DNA from 3 places in the Paraoerskovia marina genome. Region 3 is predicted to be linked to each of the others. Evidence: riboswitches for the same ligand, from Rfam matches in the RefSeq annotation. Region 3 holds a riboswitch; each other region holds the start of a gene.

Region 1 (10,096 bases), 640 kb from region 3:
CCTGCAGCAGGCGTGCGCGACCGGCCTCGAGGCCGTCGTCACGATCTCCAACAAGATCAAGCTCGGCCAGGTCGAGTCCGGCATCGCCGGCGGCACCGACACCGTCTCGGACGCCCCCATCGCCGTCAGCGAGGGCCTGCGCCGTGCACTGCTCGAGGCCGGCCACGCCAAGACGCTCGGCGCACGCCTCAAGGCGTTCGCGGCCATCCGTCCCGCCGACATCGCACCGCTGACGCCGAGCACCGACGAGCCGCGCACCGGCATGTCGATGGGTGAGCACCAGGCCGTGACGACCGCGACGTGGGACATCACCCGCGAGGCGCAGGACGAGATCGCGCTGGCGAGCCACCAGCACCTCGCCGCCGCGTGGGACTCCGGGTTCTTCGACGACCTCGTCACCCCGTTCCGCGGGCTGACGCGGGACCAGAACCTGCGTGGCGACAGCACGATGGAGAAGCTCGCCGGGCTCAAGCCCGTCTTCGGCAAGAACCTCGAGGGCACCGAGCCGACCATGACGGCAGGCAACTCGACCCCGCTGACCGACGGCGCCTCCGCCGTCCTGCTCGCCTCGCGCGAGTGGGCCGCCGAGCGCAACCTGCCCGTCCTCGCCAAGGTCGTCGACGCCGAGACCGCCGCCGTCGACTACGTGCACGGCCACGAGGGCCTGCTGATGGCTCCCGCCCACGCCGTCGCGCGTCTGCTCACCCGGCAGGAGCTCACGCTCCAGGACTTCGACTTCTACGAGATCCACGAGGCCTTCGCGTCGACCGTGCTCACCACGCTCGCCGCGTGGGAGGACGCCGACTACTGCCGCACCGAGCTCGGCCTCGACGCCCCCCTCGGCTCGATCGACCGCGAACGCCTGAACGTCAACGGCTCGTCGGTCGCCGCGGGACACCCGTTCGCCGCCACCGGCGGGCGGATCGTGGCCACCGCGGCCAAGCTGGTCGCAGAACGAGCCGCCGAGACCGGCAGGCCCGCACGCGCGCTGATCTCGGTCTGCGCCGCCGGCGGCCTCGGGGTCGCGGCGATCATCGAGTCCGCGGCCGACGGCTCGGTCTCGACAGGCTCGGTCTCGACAGGCTCGACCAGCGCGACCAGCACCACCGGAACGGAGGCGTGAAACATGGCTGACTCCTACCTCAAGGCCGTCAACTCCGGCGTCACCAAGACGCTCGCCAAGAAGCTCGGCCTGCCGCGTCCGGCCGTGCTGCGCCGCTGGGCGCCGGGCCAGCCGCTGACCACGGGCCCGGTGCTCGTCGTCGGCGGGCGCCCGGGCGTGGAGGACGACGCCGACCGCGTCGCCGCCGCACTGCTCGGCTGGGACCTCGACGTCCGCCAGGTGCCCGCGGGCTCGACGCCCGACCCGGCGCTGCGGTGGGGCGCGATCGTCGCCGTCATGACCGAGGCCCAGAAGCCCACCGACCTCTCCGAGACCGTGCTCGCGATCGGCGCGAACCTGCGCAACCTCGCCGGCAACGGCCGGGTCGTCACGATCTCCCGTGCCACCGTGGCCGGGGACGCCCCGGCGCTCTCCGCGACCCGCAACGGCGTGGACGGGTTCCTGCGGTCGCTCGCCAAGGAGCTGCGCGGCGGGGCCACGGGCAACGGCATCCAGCTCACCGAGGCCGCGCAGGTCGGCGACCCGTCGGTGCTGGCCGCGCTGCACTTCTTCCTCTCCAGCAAGTCGGCGTTCGTCGACGGGCAGCTGCTGGAGGTCGGTGACGGCCCGTCCTGGGACGCCACGGACTTCGACTGGACTCGCCCGCTCGCCGGCCGCGTCGCCGTCGTGACGGGCGCGGCCCGCGGGATCGGGGCGGACGTCGCCCGCACCCTGGCTCGCGACGGCGCGCACGTCGTCGTCGTCGACGTCCCCGCCGCGGGTGACTCGCTCGCCCGGGTGGCCAACGAGGTCGGCGGTACCGCGCTGCAGCTCGACGTCACCGCACCCGACGCCGGCGCGCGGATCCTCGAGCACGCCCGCGCCCGCCACGGCGGCCTGCACGTCCTCGTGCACAACGCCGGGATCCTGCGGGACAAGCTGCTCGCCAACATGAAGCCGGAGAAGTGGGACGCCGTGATCGCGGTGAACCTCGACGCCCAGCTGCGCATCAACGAGTACCTGCTCGGGGCGAACGGCTTCTCCGAGAACCCCCACATCGTCTCGCTCGCCTCGACGTCCGGGATCGCCGGGAACCGCGGGCAGACGAACTACGGGTTCTCGAAGGCCGGTGTCATCGGGCACACGCGTGCGACTGCACCGCTGATCGCCGCGGTCGGCGGCACGGCCAACGCCGTCGCCCCGGGGTTCATCGAGACCGACATGACGGCCTCCATCCCCGCGATCGCACGGCAGGTGGCGCGTCGCGCGTCCTCGCTGCAGCAGGGCGGTCAGCCGATCGACGTCGCGGAGGCCATCGCGTTCCTCGCGTCGCCGGGCTCGACGGGCGTCAACGGCCAGGTGCTCCGCGTGTGCGGGCAGAACCTGGTGGGCCAGTGACCGTCGAGGAGCTCGGGCAGATCCCACCGCTCGGCGGGTCGTTCGTCCGTGGCGCGTCCGGCTCGGGCGTCGCCGCGGCGCGGCGCGTGCTGCCCGGGTCGGACGCGCCGCAGACCACCACGCTGCCGGACACCACGCTGCGGGTGGCCGAGGTCTCCACTTCGGGCGACGACGTCGCGCGCCGCCTGGCCGAGTACGAGCGGCTGGTCGGCGAGCGCCCGAGCGAGACGATGCCTGCCGGGTTCCTTCACGTGCTCGGGTTCCCGCTCGCGACGGCCCTGATGGTGCGGCCCGAGTTCCCTCTGCCGCTGCTCGGCATGGTCCACGTCGAGAACCACGTCAGCCTTTTCCGTCCCGTCGAGCTCGGCGAGTCGGTGACGGTGACGGCCCGGGCGGAGGGCCTGCGCGGTCACCGTCGCGGGACCCAGGTCGACCTGGTCACCGACGTGACGGTCATCGGGGACGACTCCCCCGCGTACACGGGCGTCTCGACGTACCTGGCCAAGGGTGTCCACCTCGCCCCGGCTCCCGAGGAGACGGAGCGACCCGAGTTCGTCCCGCCGCTCCCCACGGCACGGTGGCGGCTCGACGCCCGGGTCGGCAAGGCGTACGCGACGGTCTCGGGCGACCGGAACCCCATCCACGTCTCGGTGCTCGGCGCCAAGGCCTTCGGGTTTCCCCGCACCATCGCCCACGGCATGTACACGGCGGCGCGCGCCCTGGCGCAGGTCGGGCCGGCGCGGGGCGACGCCTACGACTGGGACGTGCAGTTCGCCCGTCCGGTCGTGCTGCCCGGCGTCGTGGACGTCTCCGTCCGGCCGGGCACCGAGGGCGTGTGGTCCATCACCGGATGGAATGCGCGCAAGCGTCTGCTGCACCTCAACGGGTCGGTGACACCACGCTGACGGTCTCGGCGTGCGAGTTCCGTACGACCTCCTTACGGTCGGTCTCACCGACGAAAGGAGCAGCACATGGGTATCGGCGACAAGATCTCGAACGCAGCAGAAGACGCTCAGGGCAAGATCAAGGAGGGCGCCGGCAAGGCGTCCGACAACGAGCGTCTTGAGGCCGAGGGCAAGGCCGACCAGGCCTCCTCCGACGTCAAGCAGGCAGGCGAGAAGGCCAAGGACGCCTTCAAGCACTGACGCTGACCACGACGGCCCCCACCCGCTGCGGGTGGGGGCCGTCGTGCTGCCAGGTGAGGGTGCGAGGCCGGGCGGCGCCGGACCGTCGTCTCGCCGCTCGCGGCTACTCCGGCAGCGGGCCGCATCCGGCGGACTCGGCGACGAAGCCGGCCGCTGCCGTGGCGAAGAGACCGGAGAGCCCGGAGCCGGCGGGCACGGGACGAGGGTCGTCGACGACGGTCCAGCAGCCGTCCACGACGGTGTACTCCACCTGCGTGCCCTGGGCGACGAACGTCTCGAGGGCACGGATCAGGCGCTCGACCTCCTCACCCGCGGTACCGACACCGACCGAGGCGCGAATGGCCCCGCCGGTCAGCCCGAGCCGTGAGAGCAGCGGGTGGGCGCAGAACCGTCCGTCACGCACACCGATGCCGTGCTCGGCCGAGAGGTAGGCGGCCACGAAGCCTGGGTCGTGCCCCTCGACGGCGAACGTCACGACACCGACCGGGTCCTCGGCGTCGGGCCAGAGGCTGACGACCTCGACCCCCTCGATCGCCGACAGGCCGTCGACGAGGCGCCGTCGCAGCACGGCCTCGTGCTCGGCGAGCTCGGCCGGGTCGACCGCCGCGAGCGCGTCGCAGGCCGCCGCGAGCGCCACGGCGCCGATGACGTTGGGCGACCCTGCCTCGTGGCGGGCCGGTGCGGACTGCCACCGGGTCTCGTCGAGCCCGACCTGACGCACGGCCCCGCCACCGGCCAGGTAGGGCGTGCCCGAGTCGAGCCAGTCGCGGCGGCCGACGAGCGCGCCCGCGCCGAACGGCGCATAGGTCTTGTGGCCGGAGAACGCGATCCAGTCGGCGCCGCTCCGGGCGAGCGAGACCCTGCGGTGCGGGACCAGCTGGGCGCCGTCGAGGACGACCCGGGCTCCGGCGTCGTGCGCGATCTTGACGACGTCCGCGAGGGGCAGAGACTCCCCCGTGACGTTCGACGCCGCGGTGACGGCGAGCAGGACGTAGGGGGTCCGCGCGAGCTCGGCGCGCAGGGCCGCGAGCGTGCCGGAGACCGTCGGTGCGGCGGTCAGCACCGTCGCGCTCCCGCGCTGCCAGGGCAGCAGGTTGGCGTGGTGCTCGAGGTCGAGCACCAGGACCCGACCCGGCAGGCCGTCGGGCCCCGCGGGGACGCAGCCGGCGAGCAGGTTCAACGAGTCGGTGGTGTTGCGCGTGACGACCGTGACGTCGTCCGGCCGTGCGCCGACGAAGTCGCCGATGGTGCGCCGGGAGGCCTCGTACAGGGCGGTCGAGACCTGCGAGAGGTACCCCGCACCGCGGTGCACGCTCGCGTACAGCGGCAGCACCTCGGCGACGCGCTCGGCGACGCTCGCCAGGGCGGGGGCCGAGGCGGCGACGTCGAGGTTGGCGTACCGGATCGGGGCGGCACCGACCCGCGGGACGAGGGTCTCGGCGCCGGTGACGGGGAGCACGGGGTCCAGGTGGTCACAGACCGTGGTCCCGAGAGTTGGTGCGCTCACTGCAGTCCTCCAAGATCCGGGACGCCGCGGCGTCCCACGCTTGCCGCGCACCACCTGGTGAACGGCCGGGTCGTCACCCGGGGCACCCCACCGTGGGAGGAGGGTTGCCGGCCAGCAAACCGGGGTTTCGCGCTGGCACTCATGACCTGCCTCCAAGAATGGCGAGCCGGTCCGGGCCTGTCAAAAGCCGATCTCGCATCGTGGGCATCAATTCTGAGACGGCGTGTTGACGCCCGTCCGCCGTGACGTACGATCCCTCCAACCATCCAGAGCGGCTGAGTGACTTGGCACGATGACGCCGCAGCAACCCCCCTGGCCCTCAGGGCGCGGGTGCTACCGCCACGACCGATGGAGGAGCTCATGAGCACCCCGGACATCCGACCCGCCGACGGCTTTGCCGGTCACATCACCCCCCAGGACGCGTGGGAGATCCTCGCCACCGACGAGCGTGCGGTGCTCGTCGACGTCCGCACCGAGGGCGAGTGGCGCACGATCGGCGTCGCCGACGTCTCCTCGCTCGACAAGGAGACCGTGTACACCCCCTGGGTCACCCAGCTCGGCCCGAACCCGCACTTCCTCGACCCCATCCTCGAGGCCGGCGTGACGCCGGGCGACGGGCGCACCCTCGTGTTCCTCTGCCGGTCGGGCAACCGCTCGATCGGTGCCGCCGCCGCCGCGACCGCGGCCGGTCTCGGCCCCGCGTACAACGTGCTCGAGGGCTTCGAGGGCGACGCCGACGCGCTCGGCGTCCGCAACCAGAACGGGTGGCGCGTCGCCGGCCTGCCGAGCACCACGTGGACCTCCGCATGAGCGCGCCCTACGGGTCCGTCGCGGGCCCCTCGGGCCCCGGCGAGGTGCCCGGAGGCCGTGCGCGCGGGCCTCTGCCCGCGAGCGCCCGTCCGGCGACGCTCGCCGTGCGCGGCGGGCACCGCCGCTCCGAGTTCGGCGAGACCAGCGAGGCGCTGTTCCTCACCCAGGGCTACGCCTACGAGTCAGCCGCCGAGGCCGAGGCCGCGTTCACCGGCGACGCCGACCGCTTCATCTACTCCCGGTACGGCAACCCGACGGTGCACACGTTCGAGGAGCGGATGCGCCTGATGGAGGGGGCCGAGGCCTGCTTCGCCACGGCGACGGGGATGTCGGCCGTCTTCACGTCGCTCGCGGCGATCGTCGGCCAGGGATCGCGCATCGTCGCGGCCCGCGCCCTCTTCGGCTCGACCCTCGTCATCTTCGACGAGATCTTCGCGCGCTGGGGTGTGCAGACCGACTACGTCGACGGTCACGTCCTCTCCCAGTGGGAGGAGGCGCTGTCCACGCCGGCGGACGTCGTCTTCTTCGAGACCCCGTCCAACCCGATGCAGGACATCGTCGACGTCCGTGCGGTCTGCGACCTCGCGCACCGTGCGGGTGCGCTCGTCGTCCTCGACAACGTGTTCGCGACACCGCTGATGCAGAAGCCGCTCGAGCTCGGTGCCGACGCCGTGGTGTACTCCGCGACGAAGCACATCGACGGCCAGGGACGTGTTCTCGGCGGGGCGATCCTCGGGTCGTCGGACTACATCGACGGCCCCGTGAAGACGATGATCCGCAACACCGGCCCGTCGCTGTCGCCGTTCAACGCCTGGACGCTGCTCAAGGGCCTCGAGACCCTCGACGTCCGGGTCCGCGCGCAGAACGCCGCCGCTCACCGGCTCGCCGAGCAGCTCGAGTCGCTCCCCGGGATCGCGGCCGTGCGTTACCCGTTCCTCGACTCACACCCGCAGGCCGACCTGGCCCGCGCGCAGCAGACCGGCGGCGGGACGGTCGTCACCTTCGACCTGGACGTCCCCGCCGGCACGGACCCCGAGACGGCGAAGAAGCGGTCGTTCCAGTTCCTCGACGCACTCCGCGTCGTCGACATCTCGAACAACCTCGGCGACACGAAGTCCCTGATCACGCACCCGGCGACGACGACGCACCGCAAGCTCGGACCGGACGGCCGCGCGGCCGTCGGAATCGCCGAGACGACGGTTCGTCTCTCGGTCGGGCTCGAGGACCCCGCGGACCTGATCGAGGACGTCGAGCAGGCGCTCGCCGCGGGCTGACGCGATCGCCGCCCCGGGGGCCGCGCGAACGTGACGGACGAGACGGAACATCGGTGCCGGACGCGGCGTTGTACCCGGCGATGACTACCACGCCGCGCCTCTCCGTCCTCGACCTCGTCCCCGTCCGCACGGGCCAGTCCAGCGCGGAGGCGATCCACGCCTCGCTGTCGCTCGTCCAGCTCGCCGACCGTCTCGGGTTCGAGCGCTACTGGTTCGCCGAGCACCACAACATGCCGGCTGTGGCGGCGTCGACGCCCCCGGTGATGATTGCCGCGGCCGCCTCGCGCACCGAGCGCATCCGCGTCGGCTCGGGCGGCGTCATGCTGCCGAACCACTCCCCGCTGGTGGTCGCCGAACAGTTCGCGGCCCTGGAGGCGATCGCCCCCGGGCGGATTGACCTCGGCATCGGGCGGGCACCAGGCTCCGACCCCGTGGTGACGTACCTGCTGCGGGCCACCGGGCCGACGTCGGACGTCGAGAAGTTCCCTGAGCACGTCGACCAGATCCTCGCCCTCACCTCGCCCGACGGCGCGAGCCTCCGCCTGGGCGACGGCAAGGACTACCACGTGCGCGCGACCCCGGCCGCGACGAGCGCACCGACGGTCTGGCTGCTCGGGTCGAGCGACTACTCGGCTCGTCTGGCCGCCGAGCAGGGACTGCCCTACGCGTTCGCGTCGCACTTCTCGGGCCAGGGCATCGACGGCGCGCTCCGCCTCTACCGCGAGAACTACCGGCCGAGCGAGGCCTTCCCCCGCCCGACGACGTTCCTGACGTTCAACGTCTCCGTCGCCGACGACTCCGACGAGGCGCACGCACGCGCGCTCCCGCAGCTCCGCTCGATGGCCCGTCTGGTGACCGGCAAGCCGATGGGCCCCCAGGAGACCGTCGAGCAGGCGCAGGCCGCCCCGCTCGACGCGGCCGGCGAGCAGGCGATCGCGGCGATGCGCGACCGCTGGGTGATCGGCACGCCGGCCGAGGCCGCCGGCCGTCTGCGCGGCCTGGCCGACCGGTACGAGGTCGACGAGCTCATGCTCGTGCCCGTCTCCGGATCGCGCGAGTCCGACCCCATGGACGCCGCTCCGGGTCGGGCAGCGACCCTCGAGCTGTTGGCCGACGCGCTGCGCTGAGCACGGTCGGGCCGGTCAGGGCAGGGGCCGCACGGGCTCCTCGGGGCTGGTCGTCCTGGAGCGTGTCGACGAACCCTCGCACCGGATCCGGTCAGAGAGGTTTGGCGAAGCAGAGCGCCGGACCGTACATGTCGTACGGCGGCGCGGAGAAGCGGTCGTAGGGCGGGTACGGCTCGACGGGGCGAAATCCGTGCCGACGATACGTGGCGATCGCCTCGGGCTGCGACGGTCCCGTGCCCAGGACGAGGGACTTCGCCCCGCGATCTCGTGCCGTGCCGACCAGGTGCGCCAGGAGCATCGAGGCCACCCCACGTCGTCGGGCACCGGCCCGGACGAAGACCCGGGTCACCTCGAGCGCTCCCTCGGGAGCACCGACCTCGGGCGTGCGCAGCGCGGCATGCCCGGCGGGTCGGCCGTCGACGTCCGCGACCAGGGTGAGGAGAACGGCCCGACCGGTCGCGGCGTCGTCGGCGTCCCAGGCGGGCCGGCTCGCGAGATGTCCGAACAGGAGCGGGTAGAGGCGGAGATCGCTCTGCTCGGTGAACTCACGTCGCAGGCCGACGGCCTCGGGTGCGCCCCACGGGACGGCGCGAATCTCGGTCGTGCCGCCCGGCTTCAGCACGCCGTCCTCGTCACAGCTGCTTGGCGAAGCAGAGTGCGTCGCCGAACGAGTCGTACGGCGGGTACGGCGTGATCGGTGCGTACCCGAGGTTCACGTACGCGGCCGCGGCGTCCAGCTGGAGCGGACCGGTCCCGAGGACGACGGACGCGAACCCCTGCTCGCGGGCAGCGCTCTCGGCGGTCTCGACGAGCCGGGTGGCGACGCCCGACCGTCGCGCCCGGTCCCGGACGTAGACTTTGGCGAGCTCGACCGACCCGGCGGGTGCGCCGTCATCCGGGGCCCGGAGCGCCGCGTGCCCGACCGGGACCCCGTCGCGGAGCGCGACCAGCGTCAGCACGACGGACCGCCCGATCGCCGCGTCGTCGGCGTCCCACACGTCGCGGGGCGCGAGATGGCCGAACCCGTCAGGGTAGAGCCGCAGGTTCGTCCGCTCGAAGAACTCCCGACGCAGCTCCACCGCCAGCGGGTTGGACCACGCGACCTCGCGGATCCGTGTCCCCGGGTCCGTGACCACGTCAGGCGTGGACGAGCGAGCTCAGGATCGAGGTGAAGAAGCCGAGCCCGTCGACCCCGGCGCGCGCGCCGTCGTCGGAGTCCGGGCCGAAGCCCTTCTCGACGGCGTGCTCCGGGTGCGGCATGAGTCCGACGACGTTGCCCGCGGCGTTCGTGACCCCGGCGATGTCGCGGCGCGACCCGTTCGGGTTGCCACCGAGGTAGCGGAACGCCACCCGGCCCTCGGCCTCGAGCTCGTCCAGCGTGCGCTCGTCGGCGACGTACTGGCCGTCCTGGTTCTTCAGGGGCACCGTGATCGTCTGGCCCGCTGTGTAGTCGCGCGTCCACGCGGTCTCGGCGTTCTCGACGCGCAGCTGCTGGTCACGGCACACGAAGTGCAGGTGGTCGTTCTTGATCATCGACCCCGGCAGCAGGTGCGCCTCGGTCAGGACCTGGAAGCCGTTGCAGATGCCGAGGACGGGCAGACCGCCCTTCGCGGCGTCCACGAGGATGTCCATCATGGGTGCGAAGCGGCTAATCGCCCCGGCGCGCAGGTAGTCGCCGTACGAGAACCCTCCGGGGAGCACGACGGCGTCCACACCCTGCAGGTCGGCGTCGC
Region 2 (10,096 bases), 620 kb from region 3:
GCTGGGACAAGGCCTCGGACGCGCCCGCGCCGACGCTGCCGGACGATGTCGTCGACCGCACGCGCGACCGCTACCTCGAGGCCTACGAGCGTCTGACGGGCTCGCGTCTGTCCTGACCCACCGCCGTCGACGGTGAGTGAGACGCGAGCGGGACGACGACGCGGGGCCGGTAGGATGTGCGCGGAATCCCGGTGTCGTGGTCCGGCCCGCCCCCGTGGTGGAGTCCGCGGCCAGGCGCCACCATCCCGAGCGCTCGAGGAGCCACCGTGGGACGCGTCGTCGTCGAGGTCATGCCGAAGCCCGAGATCCTGGACCCGCAGGGCAAGGCTGTCGTCGGGGCGCTGCCGCGCCTCGGATTCACCCAGTTCACCGGGGCCCGTCAGGGCAAGCGGTTCGAGCTCGAGGTCGAGGGTGCCGTGACGCCCGAGGTCCTCGCCGCCGCGCGCGAGGCGGCCGAGACGCTGCTCTCCAACCCGATCATCGAGGACGTCGTCCGGGTGGCCGACGCCTCGGAGGAGACCGCCTGATGGCTCTCGACTCCGCCCGCATCGGCGTGGTCACGTTCCCGGGCACGCTCGACGACCGGGACGCGGCGCGTGCTGTGCGACTGGCCGGCGGCGAGCCGGTCTCCCTCTGGCACGGCGACGCCGACCTGCAGGGTGTGGACGCCGTCGTGCTCCCCGGAGGGTTCTCGTACGGCGACTACCTGCGCGCCGGGGCGATTAGCCGCTTCGCACCCATGATGGACATCCTCGTGGACGCCGCGAAGGGCGGTCTGCCCGTCCTCGGCATCTGCAACGGCTTCCAGGTCCTGACCGAGGCGCACCTGCTGCCGGGGTCGATGATCAAGAACGACCACCTGCACTTCGTGTGCCGTGACCAGCAGCTGCGCGTCGAGAACGCCGAGACCGCGTGGACGCGCGACTACACAGCGGGCCAGACGATCACGGTGCCCCTGAAGAACCAGGACGGCCAGTACGTCGCCGACGAGCGCACGCTGGACGAGCTCGAGGCCGAGGGCCGGGTGGCGTTCCGCTACCTCGGTGGCAACCCGAACGGGTCGCGCCGCGACATCGCCGGGGTCACGAACGCCGCGGGCAACGTCGTCGGACTCATGCCGCACCCGGAGCACGCCGTCGAGAAGGGCTTCGGCCCGGACTCCGACGACGGCGCGCGCGCCGGGGTCGACGGGCTCGGCTTCTTCACCTCGATCCTGAGCTCGCTCGTCCACGCCTGACGTGGTCACGGACCCGGGGACACGGATCCGCGAGGTCGCGTGGTCCAACCCGCTGGCGGTGGAGCTGCGTCGGGAGTTCTTCGAGCGGACGAACCTGCGGCTCTACCCTGACGGGTTCGGCCATCTCGCGCCCCGCGACGTGTGGGACGCCGACGACGCGGCGATCGGGCGGTCCGTCGTGCTGACGCTGGTCGCGCTCCGCGACGGGGTCCCGGTCGGGCACGCGGCGCTCCGGGCCCCGGATGACGGCGCACCCGCCGGGTCGGTCGAGCTCGCCAAAGTCTACGTCCGGGACCGGGCGCGACGGTCGGGCGTCGCCACCCGGCTCGTCGAGACCGCCGAGAGCGCTGCCCGCGAGCAGGGGTTCGCGTCCGTCGTCCTCGGGACCGGTCCGCTCCAGCTGGACGCCGCGGCCGCGTACGTGAACCTCGGGTACGCACCGATCACGCCGTACCCGCCGTACGACTCGTTCGGCGACGCACTCTGCTTCGCCAAGCAGCTGTGACGAGGACGGCGTGCTGAAGCCGGGCGGCACGACCGAGATTCGCGCCGTCCCGTGGGGCGCACCCGAGGCCGTCGGCCTGCGACGTGAGTTCACCGAGCAGAGCGATCTCCGCCTCTACCCGCTCCTGTTCGGACATCTCGCGAGCCGGCCCGCCTGGGACGCCGACGACGCCGCGACCGGTCGGGCCGTTCTCCTCACCCTGGTCGCGGACGTCGACGGCCGACCCGCCGGGCATGCCGCGCTGCGCACGCCCGAGGTCGGTGCTCCCGAGGGAGCGCTCGAGGTGACCCGGGTCTTCGTCCGGGCCGGTGCCCGACGACGTGGGGTGGCCTCGATGCTCCTGGCGCACCTGGTCGGCACGGCACGAGATCGCGGGGCGAAGTCCCTCGTCCTGGGCACGGGACCGTCGCAGCCCGAGGCGATCGCCACGTATCGTCGGCACGGATTTCGCCCCGTCGAGCCGTACCCGCCCTACGACCGCTTCTCCGCGCCGCCGTACGACATGTACGGTCCGGCGCTCTGCTTCGCCAAACCTCTCTGACCGGATCCGGTGCGAGGGTTCGTCGACACGCTCCAGGACGACCAGCCCCGAGGAGCCCGTGCGGCCCCTGCCCTGACCGGCCCGACCGTGCTCAGCGCAGCGCGTCGGCCAACAGCTCGAGGGTCGCTGCCCGACCCGGAGCGGCGTCCATGGGGTCGGACTCGCGCGATCCGGAGACGGGCACGAGCATGAGCTCGTCGACCTCGTACCGGTCGGCCAGGCCGCGCAGACGGCCGGCGGCCTCGGCCGGCGTGCCGATCACCCAGCGGTCGCGCATCGCCGCGATCGCCTGCTCGCCGGCCGCGTCGAGCGGGGCGGCCTGCGCCTGCTCGACGGTCTCCTGGGGGCCCATCGGCTTGCCGGTCACCAGACGGGCCATCGAGCGGAGCTGCGGGAGCGCGCGTGCGTGCGCCTCGTCGGAGTCGTCGGCGACGGAGACGTTGAACGTCAGGAACGTCGTCGGGCGGGGGAAGGCCTCGCTCGGCCGGTAGTTCTCGCGGTAGAGGCGGAGCGCGCCGTCGATGCCCTGGCCCGAGAAGTGCGACGCGAACGCGTAGGGCAGTCCCTGCTCGGCGGCCAGACGAGCCGAGTAGTCGCTCGACCCGAGCAGCCAGACCGTCGGTGCGCTCGTCGCGGCCGGGGTCGCGCGCACGTGGTAGTCCTTGCCGTCGCCCAGGCGGAGGCTCGCGCCGTCGGGCGAGGTGAGGGCGAGGATCTGGTCGACGTGCTCAGGGAACTTCTCGACGTCCGACGTCGGCCCGGTGGCCCGCAGCAGGTACGTCACCACGGGGTCGGAGCCTGGTGCCCGCCCGATGCCGAGGTCAATCCGCCCGGGGGCGATCGCCTCCAGGGCCGCGAACTGTTCGGCGACCACCAGCGGGGAGTGGTTCGGCAGCATGACGCCGCCCGAGCCGACGCGGATGCGCTCGGTGCGCGAGGCGGCCGCGGCAATCATCACCGGGGGCGTCGACGCCGCCACAGCCGGCATGTTGTGGTGCTCGGCGAACCAGTAGCGCTCGAACCCGAGACGGTCGGCGAGCTGGACGAGCGACAGCGAGGCGTGGATCGCCTCCGCGCTGGACTGGCCCGTGCGGACGGGGACGAGGTCGAGGACGGAGAGGCGCGGCGTGGTAGTCATCGCCGGGTACAACGCCGCGTCCGGCACCGATGTTCCGTCTCGTCCGTCACGTTCGCGCGGCCCCCCGGGGCGGCGATCGCGTCAGCCCGCGGCGAGCGCCTGCTCGACGTCCTCGATCAGGTCCGCGGGGTCCTCGAGCCCGACCGAGAGACGAACCGTCGTCTCGGCGATTCCGACGGCCGCGCGGCCGTCCGGTCCGAGCTTGCGGTGCGTCGTCGTCGCCGGGTGCGTGATCAGGGACTTCGTGTCGCCGAGGTTGTTCGAGATGTCGACGACGCGGAGTGCGTCGAGGAACTGGAACGACCGCTTCTTCGCCGTCTCGGGGTCCGTGCCGGCGGGGACGTCCAGGTCGAAGGTGACGACCGTCCCGCCGCCGGTCTGCTGCGCGCGGGCCAGGTCGGCCTGCGGGTGTGAGTCGAGGAACGGGTAACGCACGGCCGCGATCCCGGGGAGCGACTCGAGCTGCTCGGCGAGCCGGTGAGCGGCGGCGTTCTGCGCGCGGACCCGGACGTCGAGGGTCTCGAGGCCCTTGAGCAGCGTCCAGGCGTTGAACGGCGACAGCGACGGGCCGGTGTTGCGGATCATCGTCTTCACGGGGCCGTCGATGTAGTCCGACGACCCGAGGATCGCCCCGCCGAGAACACGTCCCTGGCCGTCGATGTGCTTCGTCGCGGAGTACACCACGGCGTCGGCACCGAGCTCGAGCGGCTTCTGCATCAGCGGTGTCGCGAACACGTTGTCGAGGACGACGAGCGCACCCGCACGGTGCGCGAGGTCGCAGACCGCACGGACGTCGACGATGTCCTGCATCGGGTTGGACGGGGTCTCGAAGAAGACGACGTCCGCCGGCGTGGACAGCGCCTCCTCCCACTGGGAGAGGACGTGACCGTCGACGTAGTCGGTCTGCACACCCCAGCGCGCGAAGATCTCGTCGAAGATGACGAGGGTCGAGCCGAAGAGGGCGCGGGCCGCGACGATGCGCGATCCCTGGCCGACGATCGCCGCGAGCGACGTGAAGACGGCCGACATCCCCGTCGCCGTGGCGAAGCAGGCCTCGGCCCCCTCCATCAGGCGCATCCGCTCCTCGAACGTGTGCACCGTCGGGTTGCCGTACCGGGAGTAGATGAAGCGGTCGGCGTCGCCGGTGAACGCGGCCTCGGCCTCGGCGGCTGACTCGTAGGCGTAGCCCTGGGTGAGGAACAGCGCCTCGCTGGTCTCGCCGAACTCGGAGCGGCGGTGCCCGCCGCGCACGGCGAGCGTCGCCGGACGGGCGCTCGCGGGCAGAGGCCCGCGCGCACGGCCTCCGGGCACCTCGCCGGGGCCCGAGGGGCCCGCGACGGACCCGTAGGGCGCGCTCATGCGGAGGTCCACGTGGTGCTCGGCAGGCCGGCGACGCGCCACCCGTTCTGGTTGCGGACGCCGAGCGCGTCGGCGTCGCCCTCGAAGCCCTCGAGCACGTTGTACGCGGGGCCGAGACCGGCCGCGGTCGCGGCGGCGGCGGCACCGATCGAGCGGTTGCCCGACCGGCAGAGGAACACGAGGGTGCGCCCGTCGCCCGGCGTCACGCCGGCCTCGAGGATGGGGTCGAGGAAGTGCGGGTTCGGGCCGAGCTGGGTGACCCAGGGGGTGTACACGGTCTCCTTGTCGAGCGAGGAGACGTCGGCGACGCCGATCGTGCGCCACTCGCCCTCGGTGCGGACGTCGACGAGCACCGCACGCTCGTCGGTGGCGAGGATCTCCCACGCGTCCTGGGGGGTGATGTGACCGGCAAAGCCGTCGGCGGGTCGGATGTCCGGGGTGCTCATGAGCTCCTCCATCGGTCGTGGCGGTAGCACCCGCGCCCTGAGGGCCAGGGGGGTTGCTGCGGCGTCATCGTGCCAAGTCACTCAGCCGCTCTGGATGGTTGGAGGGATCGTACGTCACGGCGGACGGGCGTCAACACGCCGTCTCAGAATTGATGCCCACGATGCGAGATCGGCTTTTGACAGGCCCGGACCGGCTCGCCATTCTTGGAGGCAGGTCATGAGTGCCAGCGCGAAACCCCGGTTTGCTGGCCGGCAACCCTCCTCCCACGGTGGGGTGCCCCGGGTGACGACCCGGCCGTTCACCAGGTGGTGCGCGGCAAGCGTGGGACGCCGCGGCGTCCCGGATCTTGGAGGACTGCAGTGAGCGCACCAACTCTCGGGACCACGGTCTGTGACCACCTGGACCCCGTGCTCCCCGTCACCGGCGCCGAGACCCTCGTCCCGCGGGTCGGTGCCGCCCCGATCCGGTACGCCAACCTCGACGTCGCCGCCTCGGCCCCCGCCCTGGCGAGCGTCGCCGAGCGCGTCGCCGAGGTGCTGCCGCTGTACGCGAGCGTGCACCGCGGTGCGGGGTACCTCTCGCAGGTCTCGACCGCCCTGTACGAGGCCTCCCGGCGCACCATCGGCGACTTCGTCGGCGCACGGCCGGACGACGTCACGGTCGTCACGCGCAACACCACCGACTCGTTGAACCTGCTCGCCGGCTGCGTCCCCGCGGGGCCCGACGGCCTGCCGGGTCGGGTCCTGGTGCTCGACCTCGAGCACCACGCCAACCTGCTGCCCTGGCAGCGCGGGAGCGCGACGGTGCTGACCGCCGCACCGACGGTCTCCGGCACGCTCGCGGCCCTGCGCGCCGAGCTCGCGCGGACCCCCTACGTCCTGCTCGCCGTCACCGCGGCGTCGAACGTCACGGGGGAGTCTCTGCCCCTCGCGGACGTCGTCAAGATCGCGCACGACGCCGGAGCCCGGGTCGTCCTCGACGGCGCCCAGCTGGTCCCGCACCGCAGGGTCTCGCTCGCCCGGAGCGGCGCCGACTGGATCGCGTTCTCCGGCCACAAGACCTATGCGCCGTTCGGCGCGGGCGCGCTCGTCGGCCGCCGCGACTGGCTCGACTCGGGCACGCCCTACCTGGCCGGTGGCGGGGCCGTGCGTCAGGTCGGGCTCGACGAGACCCGGTGGCAGTCCGCACCGGCCCGCCACGAGGCAGGGTCGCCCAACGTCATCGGCGCCGTGGCGCTCGCGGCGGCCTGCGACGCGCTCGCGGCGGTCGACCCGGCCGAGCTCGCCGAGCACGAGGCCGTGCTGCGACGGCGCCTCGTCGACGGCCTGTCGGCGATCGAGGGGGTCGAGGTCGTCAGCCTCTGGCCCGACGCCGAGGACCCGGTCGGTGTCGTGACGTTCGCCGTCGAGGGGCACGACCCAGGCTTCGTGGCCGCCTACCTCTCGGCCGAGCACGGCATCGGTGTGCGTGACGGACGGTTCTGCGCCCACCCGCTGCTCTCACGGCTCGGGCTGACCGGCGGGGCCATTCGCGCCTCGGTCGGTGTCGGTACCGCGGGTGAGGAGGTCGAGCGCCTGATCCGTGCCCTCGAGACGTTCGTCGCCCAGGGCACGCAGGTGGAGTACACCGTCGTGGACGGCTGCTGGACCGTCGTCGACGACCCTCGTCCCGTGCCCGCCGGCTCCGGGCTCTCCGGTCTCTTCGCCACGGCAGCGGCCGGCTTCGTCGCCGAGTCCGCCGGATGCGGCCCGCTGCCGGAGTAGCCGCGAGCGGCGAGACGACGGTCCGGCGCCGCCCGGCCTCGCACCCTCACCTGGCAGCACGACGGCCCCCACCCGCAGCGGGTGGGGGCCGTCGTGGTCAGCGTCAGTGCTTGAAGGCGTCCTTGGCCTTCTCGCCTGCCTGCTTGACGTCGGAGGAGGCCTGGTCGGCCTTGCCCTCGGCCTCAAGACGCTCGTTGTCGGACGCCTTGCCGGCGCCCTCCTTGATCTTGCCCTGAGCGTCTTCTGCTGCGTTCGAGATCTTGTCGCCGATACCCATGTGCTGCTCCTTTCGTCGGTGAGACCGACCGTAAGGAGGTCGTACGGAACTCGCACGCCGAGACCGTCAGCGTGGTGTCACCGACCCGTTGAGGTGCAGCAGACGCTTGCGCGCATTCCATCCGGTGATGGACCACACGCCCTCGGTGCCCGGCCGGACGGAGACGTCCACGACGCCGGGCAGCACGACCGGACGGGCGAACTGCACGTCCCAGTCGTAGGCGTCGCCCCGCGCCGGCCCGACCTGCGCCAGGGCGCGCGCCGCCGTGTACATGCCGTGGGCGATGGTGCGGGGAAACCCGAAGGCCTTGGCGCCGAGCACCGAGACGTGGATGGGGTTCCGGTCGCCCGAGACCGTCGCGTACGCCTTGCCGACCCGGGCGTCGAGCCGCCACCGTGCCGTGGGGAGCGGCGGGACGAACTCGGGTCGCTCCGTCTCCTCGGGAGCCGGGGCGAGGTGGACACCCTTGGCCAGGTACGTCGAGACGCCCGTGTACGCGGGGGAGTCGTCCCCGATGACCGTCACGTCGGTGACCAGGTCGACCTGGGTCCCGCGACGGTGACCGCGCAGGCCCTCCGCCCGGGCCGTCACCGTCACCGACTCGCCGAGCTCGACGGGACGGAAAAGGCTGACGTGGTTCTCGACGTGGACCATGCCGAGCAGCGGCAGAGGGAACTCGGGCCGCACCATCAGGGCCGTCGCGAGCGGGAACCCGAGCACGTGAAGGAACCCGGCAGGCATCGTCTCGCTCGGGCGCTCGCCGACCAGCCGCTCGTACTCGGCCAGGCGGCGCGCGACGTCGTCGCCCGAAGTGGAGACCTCGGCCACCCGCAGCGTGGTGTCCGGCAGCGTGGTGGTCTGCGGCGCGTCCGACCCGGGCAGCACGCGCCGCGCCGCGGCGACGCCCGAGCCGGACGCGCCACGGACGAACGACCCGCCGAGCGGTGGGATCTGCCCGAGCTCCTCGACGGTCACTGGCCCACCAGGTTCTGCCCGCACACGCGGAGCACCTGGCCGTTGACGCCCGTCGAGCCCGGCGACGCGAGGAACGCGATGGCCTCCGCGACGTCGATCGGCTGACCGCCCTGCTGCAGCGAGGACGCGCGACGCGCCACCTGCCGTGCGATCGCGGGGATGGAGGCCGTCATGTCGGTCTCGATGAACCCCGGGGCGACGGCGTTGGCCGTGCCGCCGACCGCGGCGATCAGCGGTGCAGTCGCACGCGTGTGCCCGATGACACCGGCCTTCGAGAACCCGTAGTTCGTCTGCCCGCGGTTCCCGGCGATCCCGGACGTCGAGGCGAGCGAGACGATGTGGGGTTCTCGGAGAAGCCGTTCGCCCCGAGCAGGTACTCGTTGATGCGCAGCTGGGCGTCGAGGTTCACCGCGATCACGGCGTCCCACTTCTCCGGCTTCATGTTGGCGAGCAGCTTGTCCCGCAGGATCCCGGCGTTGTGCACGAGGACGTGCAGGCCGCCGTGGCGGGCGCGGGCGTGCTCGAGGATCCGCGCGCCGGCGTCGGGTGCGGTGACGTCGAGCTGCAGCGCGGTACCGCCGACCTCGTTGGCCACCCGGGCGAGCGAGTCACCCGCGGCGGGGACGTCGACGACGACGACGTGCGCGCCGTCGCGAGCCAGGGTGCGGGCGACGTCCGCCCCGATCCCGCGGGCCGCGCCCGTCACGACGGCGACGCGGCCGGCGAGCGGGCGAGTCCAGTCGAAGTCCGTGGCGTCCCAGGACGGGCCGTCACCGACCTCCAGCAGCTGCCCGTCGACGAACGCCGACTTGCTGGAGAGGAAGAAGTGCAGCGCGGCCAGCACCGACGGGTCGCCGACCTGCGCGGCCTCGGTGAGCTGGATGCCGTTGCCCGTGGCCCCGCCGCGCAGCTCCTTGGCGAGCGACCGCAGGAACCCGTCCACGCCGTTGCGGGTCGCGGAGAGCGCGGGGCGTCCCCGGCCACGGTGGCACGGGAGATCGTGACGACCCGGCCGTTGCCGGCGAGGTTGCGCAGGTTCGCGCCGATCGCGAGCACGGTCTCGGAGAGGTCGGTGGGCTTCTGGGCCTCGGTCATGACGGCGACGATCGCGCCCCACCGCAGCGCCGGGTCGGGCGTCGAGCCCGCGGGCACCTGGCGGACGTCGAGGTCCAGCCGAGCAGTGCGGCGGCGACGCGGTCGGCGTCGTCCTCCACGCCCGGCGCCCGCCGACGACGAGCACCGGGCCCGTGGTCAGCGGCTGGCCCGGCGCCCAGCGGCGCAGCACGGCCGGACGCGGCAGGCCGAGCTTCTTGGCGAGCGTCTTGGTGACGCCGGAGTTGACGGCCTTGAGGTAGGAGTCAGCCATGTTTCACGCCTCCGTTCCGGTGGTGCTGGTCGCGCTGGTCGAGCCTGTCGAGACCGAGCCTGTCGAGACCGAGCCGTCGGCCGCGGACTCGATGATCGCCGCGACCCCGAGGCCGCCGGCGGCGCAGACCGAGATCAGCGCGCGTGCGGGCCTGCCGGTCTCGGCGGCTCGTTCTGCGACCAGCTTGGCCGCGGTGGCCACGATCCGCCCGCGGTGGCGGCGAACGGGTGTCCCGCGGCGACCGACGAGCCGTTGACGTTCAGGCGTTCGCGGTCGATCGAGCCGAGGGGGCGTCGAGGCCGAGCTCGGTGCGGCAGTAGTCGGCGTCCTCCCACGCGGCGAGCGTGGTGAGCACGGTCGACGCGAAGGCCTCGTGGATCTCGTAGAAGTCGAAGTCCTGGAGCGTGAGCTCCTGCCGGGTGAGCAGACGCGCGACGGCGTGGGCGGAGCCATCAGCAGGCCCTCGTGCCGTGCACGTAGTCGACGGC
Region 3 (10,096 bases):
TCGCGGCGTACGGCCAGATCTTCTTCTCGCTCTCGATCGCCTTCGGCATCATGATCACCTACTCGTCGTTCCGCCCGCGCCGGTCGAACATGACCGGACCCGGCCTCGTCGTCGCGTTCGCCAACTCCTCGTTCGAGATCCTCGCGGGGATCGGTGTCTTCGCCACGCTCGGGTTCCTCGCCTTCAACGAGGGCGTCGCGATCGACCAGCTCGAAAACCTCACCGGTGTGGGTCTGTCGTTCATGACCTTCCCCGCGGTGATCTCGGAGATGCCCGGCGGGCAGCTCTTCGGGGCGCTCTTCTTCGGCACGCTCGTGCTCGCGGGGCTCACGTCGCTGCTGTCGATCCTGCAGGTGGTCTCCTCGGGCTTCCAGGAGAAGTTCGGCTGGAGCCCCCGGGCGTCCGCCGTGGGCATCGGGAGCGTCAGTGCCGTCATCTCGATCGTGCTGCTCGGATCGACCACCGGGCTGATCTACCTCGACACCACCGACAACTGGGCCAACAACATCGGGATCGTCGGGTCCGCCGTCCTGATGACCGTGCTGCTGATGTGGGTGCTGCGCCGGGGCAAGGAGCTCCAGTACCACCTCAACACCGTCTCGACGTTCCAGCTCGGGTCCTGGTGGCGGTTCTGCGTCGGGATCCTCGCACCCGTCCTGCTCACGTACATGCTCGCTTCGCGCATCGTCACGCTGATCTCCGAGGGGTACGAGGGCTACCCCACCTGGTACCTCGTGACCGTCGGCTGGGGCTCCGTCGCGTTCATGGTCGTGCTCGCCGTCGTCATGCCGATGGTGCGCCGGCACGAGTCCGTGGACGGGTTCGTGCCCTGGCCGGAGTACCCGCCCAAGCCGCAGCCCACCAGCGCCGTCAAGGAGGCACGTCGATGACCAGCACCGCCGTCATCTTTCTCATCGTGACGATCGTCGTCGTCTGGGGCGGTCTGATCGCCAGCATCGTCGCGCTCCGCCGGCGCCCGGAGGCGGAGAACCTCCCCGAGGGCGGCCACGACGACGACGGCGTCGCGCCCGTCGTAGACTCCAGGGAGTCATGACCTCGCACCCCGCACAGCACCCTCCCGGGCCCGCCCGCCGTCCGACGTCGGGCCTCCGGATCGCCGGGGTGCTGACCGTCACGGCGCTGGTCGCCGCGGGGTGCACTCAGGTCTCGGACGAGGAGATCATCGGCGAGAGCGGCGGGGTGACCATCCCCGAGGTCGACGTGTCCACGATCCAGCCCGACCCCGACGTCGTCGCGCTCGTCCCGGACGACGTCGCGGCCGGCGGCCTGCTCACGGTCGGGGTCGACGGGGCCTACGCCCCCGCCGAGTTCCTCGCCGAGGACGGGCAGACGCCGATCGGGTACGACCTCGACATCATCGCCGCCGTCGCCGCCGTCATGGGGCTCGAGAGCGCCCCCGAGATCGCCGACTTCACGAGCATCATCCCGTCGGTCGGCTCGACGTACGACGTCGGGATCTCGTCGTTCACGATCACGCCGGAGCGCCTCGAGGCGGTCACGATGATCAACTACTTCAACGCCGGCGAGTCGTACACGGTGCTCGCGGGCAACCCCCGGGAGATCGACCCCGACCACCTGTGCGGGACCACCGTCGCCGTGCAGGTCGGGACCGTGCAGAACGAGGAGATCCCCGTGATCTCCGACGAGTGCGTGGCCGCGGGCGACCCCGAGATCACGATCCTGCCGTTCAACCAGCAGAACGAGGTGACGACCAACCTCGTCGGCGGACGCGCGGACGTCATGTACACCGACTCGCCCATCGCGGCCTTCGCGGTCGCCCGGACGGGCGGACGCCTGGAACAGCTCGGCAGCGTCCGGGCCGAGGCCGACCAGGGGATCGTCGTCGAGCTCGGTGACGACGACCTCGCCCTCGCCATCCAGGCCGCCCTCGAGTCGCTCGACGCCTCGGGCGACTACGAGCGCATCCTGACGGCGTGGGGCAACGAGCAGGGCGCCGTCGACTCCTTCGATATCCAGCCGGAGATCTCATGAGCCAGACCCCGACCCCCGAGACCGACCCGATCCCCGGGCGCATCCACGCCGTGCCCGTCCCGCGGCCCGGGCGGTGGATCTCCGCCGTCGTCATCGGCGTGCTCGCCGCGATGGCGGTCAACGGCCTGGTCACCAACGACAACTACCGCTGGGACGTCGTCGGCGCCTACCTCTTCGACACCCGCGTGGTCCAGGGCGTCGGGTGGACCCTGCTCCTGACGTTCCTCGCGATGGCGATCGCGGTCCTGCTCGCCGTCACCCTGGCGATCATGCGGCGGTCGCAGAACCCCGTCCTGCGCTGGACGAGCTGGACCTACATCTGGATCTTCCGCGGCACCCCCGTGTACACGCAGCTCGTCTTCTGGGGCCTGCTGTCGGTGCTGTACCCGCGCCTGAGCGTCGGCGTGCCGTTCGGGCCCGAGTTCTTCTCCTTCGACACCGCCGACGTCATCACGGCCTTCTACGCCGCCGTCCTGGGCCTCGCGCTCAACGAGGCCGCCTACCTCGCCGAGATCGTGCGCGCCGGGCTCGGCTCCGTCGACCCCGGTCAGAGCGAGGCGGCGAAGGCCCTGGGGATGAGCGAGAGCAAGATCCTGCGCCGCGTCGTCCTGCCCCAGGCCATGCGCGTGATCGTCCCGCCGACGGGCAACGAGACGATCTCCCTGCTCAAGACGACGTCCCTCGTCCTCGCGGTGCCGTTCACCCTGGACCTGACGTTCGCCACCAACGCGATCGCCAACCGGATCTTCCTGCCGATCCCGCTCCTGATGGTCGCGGCGATCTGGTACCTCGTCATCACGAGCATCCTCATGGTCGGGCAGCACTACATCGAGCGGTACTACGGCAAGGGGTTCGGCTCCGACGGCGGGACCGGGCGCCCGGGCGGAGGACGACGACGCGCGGGCCGCCCGAGCCGCCAGGCCGCCATCCGGCAGTCCGGCACCACCACCGACGACCCCTTCCTGGACGTGACGCCATGACCACGCAGCCCACCACCCCGGACCCCGCGGCGGCCACGGCGCCGATGGTGCAGATCGAGGGCCTCCACAAGCTGTTCGGCGACCTGCACGTCCTGCGCGGCGTCGACCTGACGGTGCAGCCGGGGGCCGTCAGCGTCATCCTCGGTCCCTCGGGGTCGGGGAAGTCGACCCTGCTGCGCTGCATCAACGAGCTCGAGGAGATCGACGCCGGCTCCGTCGAGGTGGCGGGCGAACGCATGGGCTACCGCGAGGTCACCCGCCGTGGGCGCACCCGCCTGCACCGGCTGCACCCCAAGGTGGTCGCACGCCAGCGCTCGCGCATCGGCATGGTCTTCCAGCGCTTCAACCTCTTCCCGCACCGCACCGCCCTCGAGAACGTCATGGAGGCGCCGGTACAGGTCCGGGGGGACTCGAGGTCGACGGCCCGGGCCCGGGCGCTCGAGCTCCTGGACCGCGTGGGGCTCTCCGACCGCGCCGACCACTACCCGGCCCAGCTCTCCGGGGGGCAGCAGCAGCGAGTCGCCATCGCGCGGGCCCTGGCGATGGACCCCGAGCTCATGCTCTTCGACGAGCCCACCTCGGCCCTCGACCCCGAGCTCGTGGGGGAGGTGCTGGGCGTGATGCAGGACCTGGCACGGTCCGGGATGACGATGGTCGTCGTGACCCACGAGATCGGCTTTGCCCGCGAGGTCGCCGACCAGGTGGTGTTCATGGACGAGGGTGTGATCGTCGAGCAGGGGGCGCCCGAGCAGGTGCTCGTCACGCCGCGCGAGCAGCGCACGCAGGACTTCCTCGCGCACGTGCTGTAGGCGTCAGCCCCGGACGAGCGCTCCGAGGCCTACTCCGCCGCCCAGGCCGACGACGATCGCGGCAGAGGTGAGGGCGACCGGGTGGCGCAGCAGCCGCTGCGAGAACGTGAAGTCGTGGGCGTCATGCGTCACGGCACCGTCGGCGACGGGGTGGGCGGCACGCTCTTGCGGTGCCTGCACGAGGCTCGCGGGCGACGTCGTCGACGGTGATGCGCTGATCCGGGCGGACTGTGGCACGGAGACCTCCAGGGCACTGCGGCTGCTCGTGCACGGCGCACGAAGCGGGCAGACGTGTGTGCCTGCCCGCCTCCGAGTCTGTGGTTCGCCGTGGTCGCACGCTCGCTGAACGAGCCTCCGTTACCGATCCGTGGCCGAACAGGTGAGGTAAAACGCCCCGTACCGGACGGACCGGACGCCCGCGGAGGCCTCAGTCGCAGATCACGCCGTCGCGGTCCCAGTCGAGGATCGCGTTGTAGGCGGGGTCTCCCTCGCGCATCGGCGCGACGCCGTCGCGCTTCGCCTCCCCGCAGTCCCAGTACGTCTTGTCGGCGTTCTGGTTGTTGTTCTGGTTGTCGTTGTTCTGGTTGTTGCCCTGGTTGTTGTTCTGGTTCTGGTTCTGGTTGTTGCTGTTCTGCGCCTCGTCCTCGCGGTCGCTGATCTCGCTCTCCCGGTCGTCGAGCGCGTCCTGCTCGTCCTTGAGCGCGGCCTGGTCCTCGGCGAGCTGCTCCTGCTGGGCGGTCAGGTCCTCCATGTGCGTCTCGAACTCGGCGCGGTCGTCCGCGAGGGAGTCGCGCTCCGCCTCGGCCTTGGCCTGCGAGGCGTTCGCCTCGGCGATCGCCTCGCTCGCGTCGCCCCGTGCGGCGAACGCGAGGACCAGCCCGATGACGAGCCCTGCGCAGAGCCCGCCGATCGCGGCGGCGACCATCGGGCCCGTCGCGGTGCGCCGTCCGGAGGACCCGTCCTTGCTCGGGTTGCCCGCGCCGGATCGGCTGCCGCGTGACGGCGCCCCGGCGGCCGGGGAGTCGTCGGGGGTCGCGCCCAGGGCGACGACGCCGCTGGCGGACGCGGTCGGTGTCGACCCCGACGGGCTGCGGGTGGTCGACCCGCTGGTGGCCGTCCTGTCGCCCGAGCTCCGGACGGTGGTCGTCCTCGTGCTCGTGGCCGCCGGAGTGCGGACCGCCTGCATGACGGCGGTGGCACCCGGATCGGTCGCGGCGGGGACCACGGTCGTGGCGTCGTCGTCGTCGACCCAGTACTCCCAGCCGGGAGGGGCCGGGGGCCACGACGGGTCGGGCGACCAGGTCGCATCGGGCTCGAACCCGGGCGGGGTGCTCCACCCCGGGGGCGGGTTGAAACGCATGTCAGGCTCCTCGATCGGTTGCGCGGAACACTATGCGGCAAGCGAGGTGGTTTGCGCCAGACCGTGTGCATTTTTGGGCAGGCGGACGACGCCGGCCTCCCGTGTCGGGAGCGGCCTCCGGTCAGGTGGTCGCGGGGCGGGGAGCGGGGCCGACGCCGCACTCGACGAACGCGGAGACGGTCCGGATCGCGTCGTGCGCGTCGTCGACGACGTACCGCAGGGCGTGGTGCTCCTCGTGGACGGCGACGAGGTCCCCGACGTGGAGCGCGGCCCGCAGATCAGCGGCGTGCCAGAGGATGGCGCGGTTCGGCACCGGTGCGGGCTCTCCGAGACCCGTCGGTCCGGACGGCGCGGCAGGGAGGACGTCGGCGTCGTAGCCGACACACGTGAGTCGTTCCGACACGGACCGCACCACCCCGGTGCGCCATCCCCACGGCGTGGCGTCGAGGGCGGCGCGCTGCGTCGGTGTGAACCCGTACCCCGGTGTGACCGGAAACACAGCCGCGGTGGCCTCGGGCGTGCGCGTGCCGGCGAGGGGAAGGGTGGTGGCGGAGGCCATCTGCGTACTCCTGACGTGGTGCGCTTCCCCCACCGGCGGCGGGGGCGGGTCTTCCTCCGGGAGCACCGTGCGCACTGGCGCGGTTGCCGGTCCCGCACGCCGGAGGGCGATACCACGGGGCCTCATGACCGCGACCATCGTAGGCCGATCCGCCCGCGGATGGCGAGCCCGTCGTCGGGCACCGCGTCCGCACGCAGAACGACCCCCCGCCACGAGTGGCGAGGGGTCGTCGGTTCAGCTGCCGCGTCAGGCGGCGGGCTGAGAAAAAATCACGCGGGGCGGATGTTCTCCGCCTGCGGGCCCTTGGGGCCCTGCGTCACGTCGAACTCGACGCGCTGCGCCTCTTCGAGCGTGCGGTAGCCCTGCGTCTGGATCGCCGAGTAGTGGGCGAACACGTCGGCGGAGCCGTCCTCGGGGGCGATGAAGCCATAGCCCTTCTCCGAGTTGAACCACTTCACGGTACCGAGCGTCATCTTGTTTCTCCTTCAAGAGGTGTCAACGGCCCCGACTTCCGAGGCCGGCATCACGGTGATTCGTCGTCAACTCTTGGGTAAACAAGGTCCGCCCGGTCCGGAGACCGAAGCGCAAGGACAAGCGAACTGCATTCTGCGAGTACGAGCGTACCGGGTTTGAGCCAGGGACACCATGGCCTGACGGCAGAATCATGTGGAGATTTCCGCGCCGCCGGTGCCGCCGCTGCCGCCGGTGCTGCACGCGCGGCCAGGCGGTGCGGTCGCGGGTCGAGGCGGGGCTGTGCGACGTCGTCGCCGCCGAAACGGCACGATCGTGCCGGTATTGCCCGCCAGGTGAGACGAAACGTGTCATGAGTCACATCACGGTAACGATCGGGCGGAACTGTGCCCCAGGACACATCGCCGACACATTCGCTGCCTACTGTGACCGCACGGCACGAATGGTGTCGTGGATCACAGGTCCACCTCGGAGGGAAAAGACTTATGAAGCGACGGACCCTTGCGACGCGAAGCCTCGCGCTCGCTGCAGCCCTCAGCCTGGGCCTGGCGGCCTGCTCGACCGACGACGGCGGCGACAGTGCCGACGGTGGCGGCGACGGCGGCGGCGGCGACGACCAGCTCGTCGTCGGGACGCTCCTGCCCCTGACCGGAACCCTCGCGTTCCTCGGCCCGCCCGAGGTCGCAGGTGTCGGCCTCGCGGTCGACGAGATCAACGAGGCCGGCGGCGTGCTCGGCAACGACGTGACCATCGAGGGCGCAGACTCCGGCGACTCGACGGACTTCAACGTCTCGACCCAGTCGGCGACCGACCTCATCGGCAAGGACGCTGACGTGATGATCGGCGCCGCGTCGTCGAGCGTCTCGCTGAACGTCGTCGACATGGTCACCGAGGCCGGCGTCATGCAGATCTCGCCCGCCAACACGTCGACCACGCTCTCGGGCTACAGCGACCTCTTCGCGCGCACCGCCCCGCCGGACTCCGTCCAGGGCTCCGCCCTCGGCTCGCTCATCCTCGACTCGGGGGCCACCAAGGTCGGCTTCCTCGTCCAGAACGAGGACTACGGCACGGGCCTGCGCGACAACGTCCAGCAGACGATCGAGGCAGGCGGGGCCGAGGCGGTCTACGGCGGCACCGGGGCCGGGCAGGAGTTCCAGCCCGGCGAGTCGAACTTCTCCGCACAGGTCACCGACCTGCTCGCGCAGGACCCCGACGTCATCTCCGTGATCGCGTTCGACGAGACCAAGGCGATCGTCACCGAGCTCGTGGCCCAGGGCTGGGACCTCGGCGGCAAGACGTTCTTCTGCGACGGGAACACGGCGTCGTACGAGGGTGACTTCGACGAGGGCACCCTCGAGGGCGTCATCGGGACGATCCCCGGTGCCGAGGCCAAGGGTGAGTTCAAGGAGCGTCTCGACGCGTTCTACGCCGACTCCGAGGGTGGCGAGCTCACCTCGTACGCCTACGGCCCCGAGTCGTACGACGCGACGATCCTCGCGGCCCTCGCGGCCGTGCGTGGTGGATCGGCCGACGGCCAGACGATCGCGGACAACATCAAGTCCGTGTCGGGCGCCGACGGCGGCACCGAGGTCAGCAGCTTCGCGGAGGGCGTCGAGGCGCTCGAGGCGGGCGACGACATCCACTACGTGGGCGTCTCCGGCACCGGCCCCCTGAACGACGACAACGACCCGTCGTCGGCGTTCATCGGTGTCTACGAGTACGACAGCAGCAACGTGCAGAACTTCACGCGTGCTGTCGAGGGTCAGATCGGCTGACCCTCTCCACACCCCCGCCGCAACGGCGCGGCAACCGAGGAGGGCTCGGCACCGTCTGGTGCCGGGCCCTTCCTCATGGGACACCGGGCGAGCCCGCGTGCTCGGCCGCGAGCATCCCGTAGACGGCGGTGTCCGTCCACTCGCCCTTGCACCACCAGTTCTGCCGCAGGTGGGCCTCCTGCCGCATTCCCAGACGTACGCAGAGCCGTGCCGACGCGGTGTTGCGGGGGTCGAGCTGCGCGGCGACGCGGTACATCGAGTACTCCTCGAACGCGATCGTCAGCAACGCCTGCGCGGCCTCGGTGGCGTACCCGCGCCCGGCGGCGTCGGGGTGCAGCACCCAGCCGATCTCTCCGCAGGCGAGCGTGTCGTCGGTCGGCCAGAGCACGACGTCGCCGATCACCCGGCCGTCCAGGACCATCACGAGCGCCAGGGCCGTCCCCGGCCCGTCGATGCCGGTGCGCGCCACCCGCTTGGCCATCTCGACCGGCGTGCTCTCCGCGGTCCAGGCCGCCATGGGCACGTACCGGGCGACGTCGTCCCGTCCGTAGATCTCGCGCAGCGACGGTGCGTCGTCCTCGTGGACGTGGCGCAGGAGGAGACGGTCGGTGGTCACGGGCACGGTCATGGCACCAGTCTGCCCCCGGAAACGACGCCGGCCCCGGGGGAAGTCCCCCCGGGGCCGGTCCGTGCTGCGGTGTCGGGCGGGCCGGAGCCCTGCCCGGTGGTGCTACGGCGTGGAGCGGTCCGCTGCGGCGGCGTCGGCCGCGTCCTCGACGCCCTCGGCGAGCGTGCCGAGGTACAGCGAGATGACCTTCGGGTCGTGCTGCAGCTCGCTCCCCGTGCCGTTGTAGGCGTCGACGCCCTGGTCGAGCACGTAGCCGCGGTCGCAGATCTGCAGGCAGCGGCGGGCATTCTGCTCGACCATGATCACCGAGACCCCGGCCTTATTGATCATCCGGGTCCGCAGGAACGTCTCGTCCTGCCGCACGGGGGACAGTCCCGCGGACGGCTCGTCGAGCAGAAGCACGGAGGGGTTCATCATGAGCGCGCGACCCATCGCCACCATCTGACGCTCACCGCCCGAGAGCGAGCCCGCGCGCTGGGCGCGGCGCTCCCCGAGGGCGGGGAACAGCTCGGCGATGAACGCGAAGCGCTCGGCGAACGCCTTCGGGCGCAGGTACACGCCCATCTTCATGTTCTCCTCGATCGTGAGGGACGGGAAGACGTTGTTGGACTGCGGCACGAACCCGACGCCGCGCTCCACGAGCTTGTTGGCCTTCATCCCGGTGATGTCGTCACCGCCGAGCGTCACGGTGCCGGACCGCACCTCCACGAGACCGAACAGGGCCTTGAGGAGCGTCGACTTCCCGGCGCCGTTGGGGCCGATGATGCCGATCAGCTCGCCCTGCCCCACCTCGATCGAGCAGCCGTTGAGGATGTTGACGCCCGGCAGGTAGCCCGCGACGAGGTTGTCGGCGCGCAGCAGCAGGTCGTCGACGGCGGGGCGGGGCCCCGCGGTGGCGGTCACGGTGTCGTTGCTCATCGCTTCTTCTCCTCTTCCTCGAGGCGGGCGAGGATCGCGGGGTCGAGGAGCGAGTCGTCACCCAGGTCGGTGTCGTGGTGCGCGCCGAGGTAGGCGTCGATCACGGCCTGGTCGTTCATCACGCTCTCCGGTGGCCCCTCGGCGACGATCCGGCCCTCGGCCATGACCACCACCCAGTCGGAGACGTGGCGGACGGCGTGCATGTCGTGCTCGACGAAGAGCACGGTCATGCCCTCGTCGCGCAGCGCCTGGATGTGCCCGAGCAGGGACTGCACGAGTGCCGGGTTCACCCCGGCCATCGGCTCGTCGAGCATGATCATCGTCGGGTCCGTCATCAGGGCCCGCGCCATCTCGAGGAGCTTGCGCTGGCCGCCGGAGAGCGAGCCCGCGAAGTCGTCGGCCTTGGCGAGGAGGTTGAAGCGCTCGAGGATCTCGGACGCCTTGTCCGTGACCTCGACCTCGCGTCGGCGCCACAGCGGCGGGACGAGCGAGGCGAACATGTTCTCGCCCGGGTGGTTCCGCGCGGCCAGGCGCATGTTGTCCATGACCGTCAGCCGCGAGAGCGCCTTGGTGAGCTGGAACG

The links. Region 3 has a riboswitch for S-adenosylmethionine ahead of BLU20_RS02840 (hypothetical protein). Riboswitches for the same ligand answer to the same signal wherever they lie in the genome.
Region 1: another riboswitch for S-adenosylmethionine. It lies ahead of BLU20_RS13515 (rhodanese-like domain-containing protein); the one in region 3 lies ahead of BLU20_RS02840 (hypothetical protein).
Region 2: another riboswitch for S-adenosylmethionine. It lies ahead of BLU20_RS00035 (rhodanese-like domain-containing protein); the one in region 3 lies ahead of BLU20_RS02840 (hypothetical protein).

The regions. Positions count from the first base shown of each region.
Region 1 covers NZ_LT629776.1:2,972,635-2,982,730, forward strand. The annotation lists gene BLU20_RS13490 (acetyl-CoA C-acetyltransferase) at 1-1,123, shown strand, start outside; gene BLU20_RS13495 (3-oxoacyl-ACP reductase) at 1,127-2,500, shown strand; gene BLU20_RS13500 (MaoC family dehydratase) at 2,497-3,405, shown strand; gene BLU20_RS13505 (CsbD family protein) at 3,472-3,645, shown strand; gene BLU20_RS13510 (aminotransferase class V-fold PLP-dependent enzyme) at 3,749-5,152, opposite strand; SAM riboswitch class IV at 5,184-5,299, opposite strand; SAM riboswitch class I at 5,412-5,507, shown strand; gene BLU20_RS13515 (rhodanese-like domain-containing protein) at 5,513-5,962, shown strand; gene BLU20_RS13520 (O-succinylhomoserine sulfhydrylase) at 5,959-7,236, shown strand; gene BLU20_RS13525 (LLM class flavin-dependent oxidoreductase) at 7,317-8,363, shown strand; gene BLU20_RS13530 (GNAT family N-acetyltransferase) at 8,455-8,985, opposite strand; gene BLU20_RS13535 (GNAT family N-acetyltransferase) at 8,996-9,499, opposite strand; gene purQ (phosphoribosylformylglycinamidine synthase subunit PurQ) at 9,501-10,096, opposite strand, start outside.
Region 2 covers NZ_LT629776.1:1,290-11,385, reverse strand. The annotation lists gene BLU20_RS00070 (phosphoribosylaminoimidazolesuccinocarboxamide synthase) at 1-116, shown strand, start outside; gene purS (phosphoribosylformylglycinamidine synthase subunit PurS) at 267-527, shown strand; gene purQ (phosphoribosylformylglycinamidine synthase subunit PurQ) at 527-1,237, shown strand; gene BLU20_RS00055 (GNAT family N-acetyltransferase) at 1,239-1,742, shown strand; gene BLU20_RS00050 (GNAT family N-acetyltransferase) at 1,753-2,283, shown strand; gene BLU20_RS00045 (LLM class flavin-dependent oxidoreductase) at 2,375-3,421, opposite strand; gene BLU20_RS00040 (O-succinylhomoserine sulfhydrylase) at 3,503-4,780, opposite strand; gene BLU20_RS00035 (rhodanese-like domain-containing protein) at 4,777-5,226, opposite strand; SAM riboswitch class I at 5,232-5,327, opposite strand; SAM riboswitch class IV at 5,440-5,555, shown strand; gene BLU20_RS00030 (aminotransferase class V-fold PLP-dependent enzyme) at 5,587-6,990, shown strand; gene BLU20_RS00025 (CsbD family protein) at 7,094-7,267, opposite strand; gene BLU20_RS00020 (MaoC family dehydratase) at 7,334-8,242, opposite strand; partial or broken gene BLU20_RS00015 (3-oxoacyl-ACP reductase) at 8,239-9,608, opposite strand; partial or broken gene BLU20_RS00010 (acetyl-CoA C-acetyltransferase) at 9,693-10,096, opposite strand, start outside.
Region 3 covers NZ_LT629776.1:623,520-633,615, forward strand. The annotation lists gene BLU20_RS02810 (sodium-dependent transporter) at 1-890, shown strand, start outside; gene BLU20_RS02815 (methionine/alanine import family NSS transporter small subunit) at 887-1,054, shown strand; gene BLU20_RS02820 (ABC transporter substrate-binding protein) at 1,051-2,013, shown strand; gene BLU20_RS02825 (amino acid ABC transporter permease) at 2,010-2,993, shown strand; gene BLU20_RS02830 (amino acid ABC transporter ATP-binding protein) at 2,990-3,802, shown strand; gene BLU20_RS13645 (hypothetical protein) at 3,806-4,039, opposite strand; gene BLU20_RS02835 (excalibur calcium-binding domain-containing protein) at 4,230-5,162, opposite strand; gene BLU20_RS02840 (hypothetical protein) at 5,284-5,721, opposite strand; SAM riboswitch class IV at 5,737-5,851, opposite strand; gene BLU20_RS02845 (cold-shock protein) at 5,991-6,194, opposite strand; gene BLU20_RS02850 (ABC transporter substrate-binding protein) at 6,678-7,967, shown strand; gene BLU20_RS02855 (GNAT family N-acetyltransferase) at 8,041-8,595, opposite strand; gene BLU20_RS02860 (ABC transporter ATP-binding protein) at 8,698-9,513, opposite strand; gene BLU20_RS02865 (ABC transporter ATP-binding protein) at 9,510-10,096, opposite strand, start outside.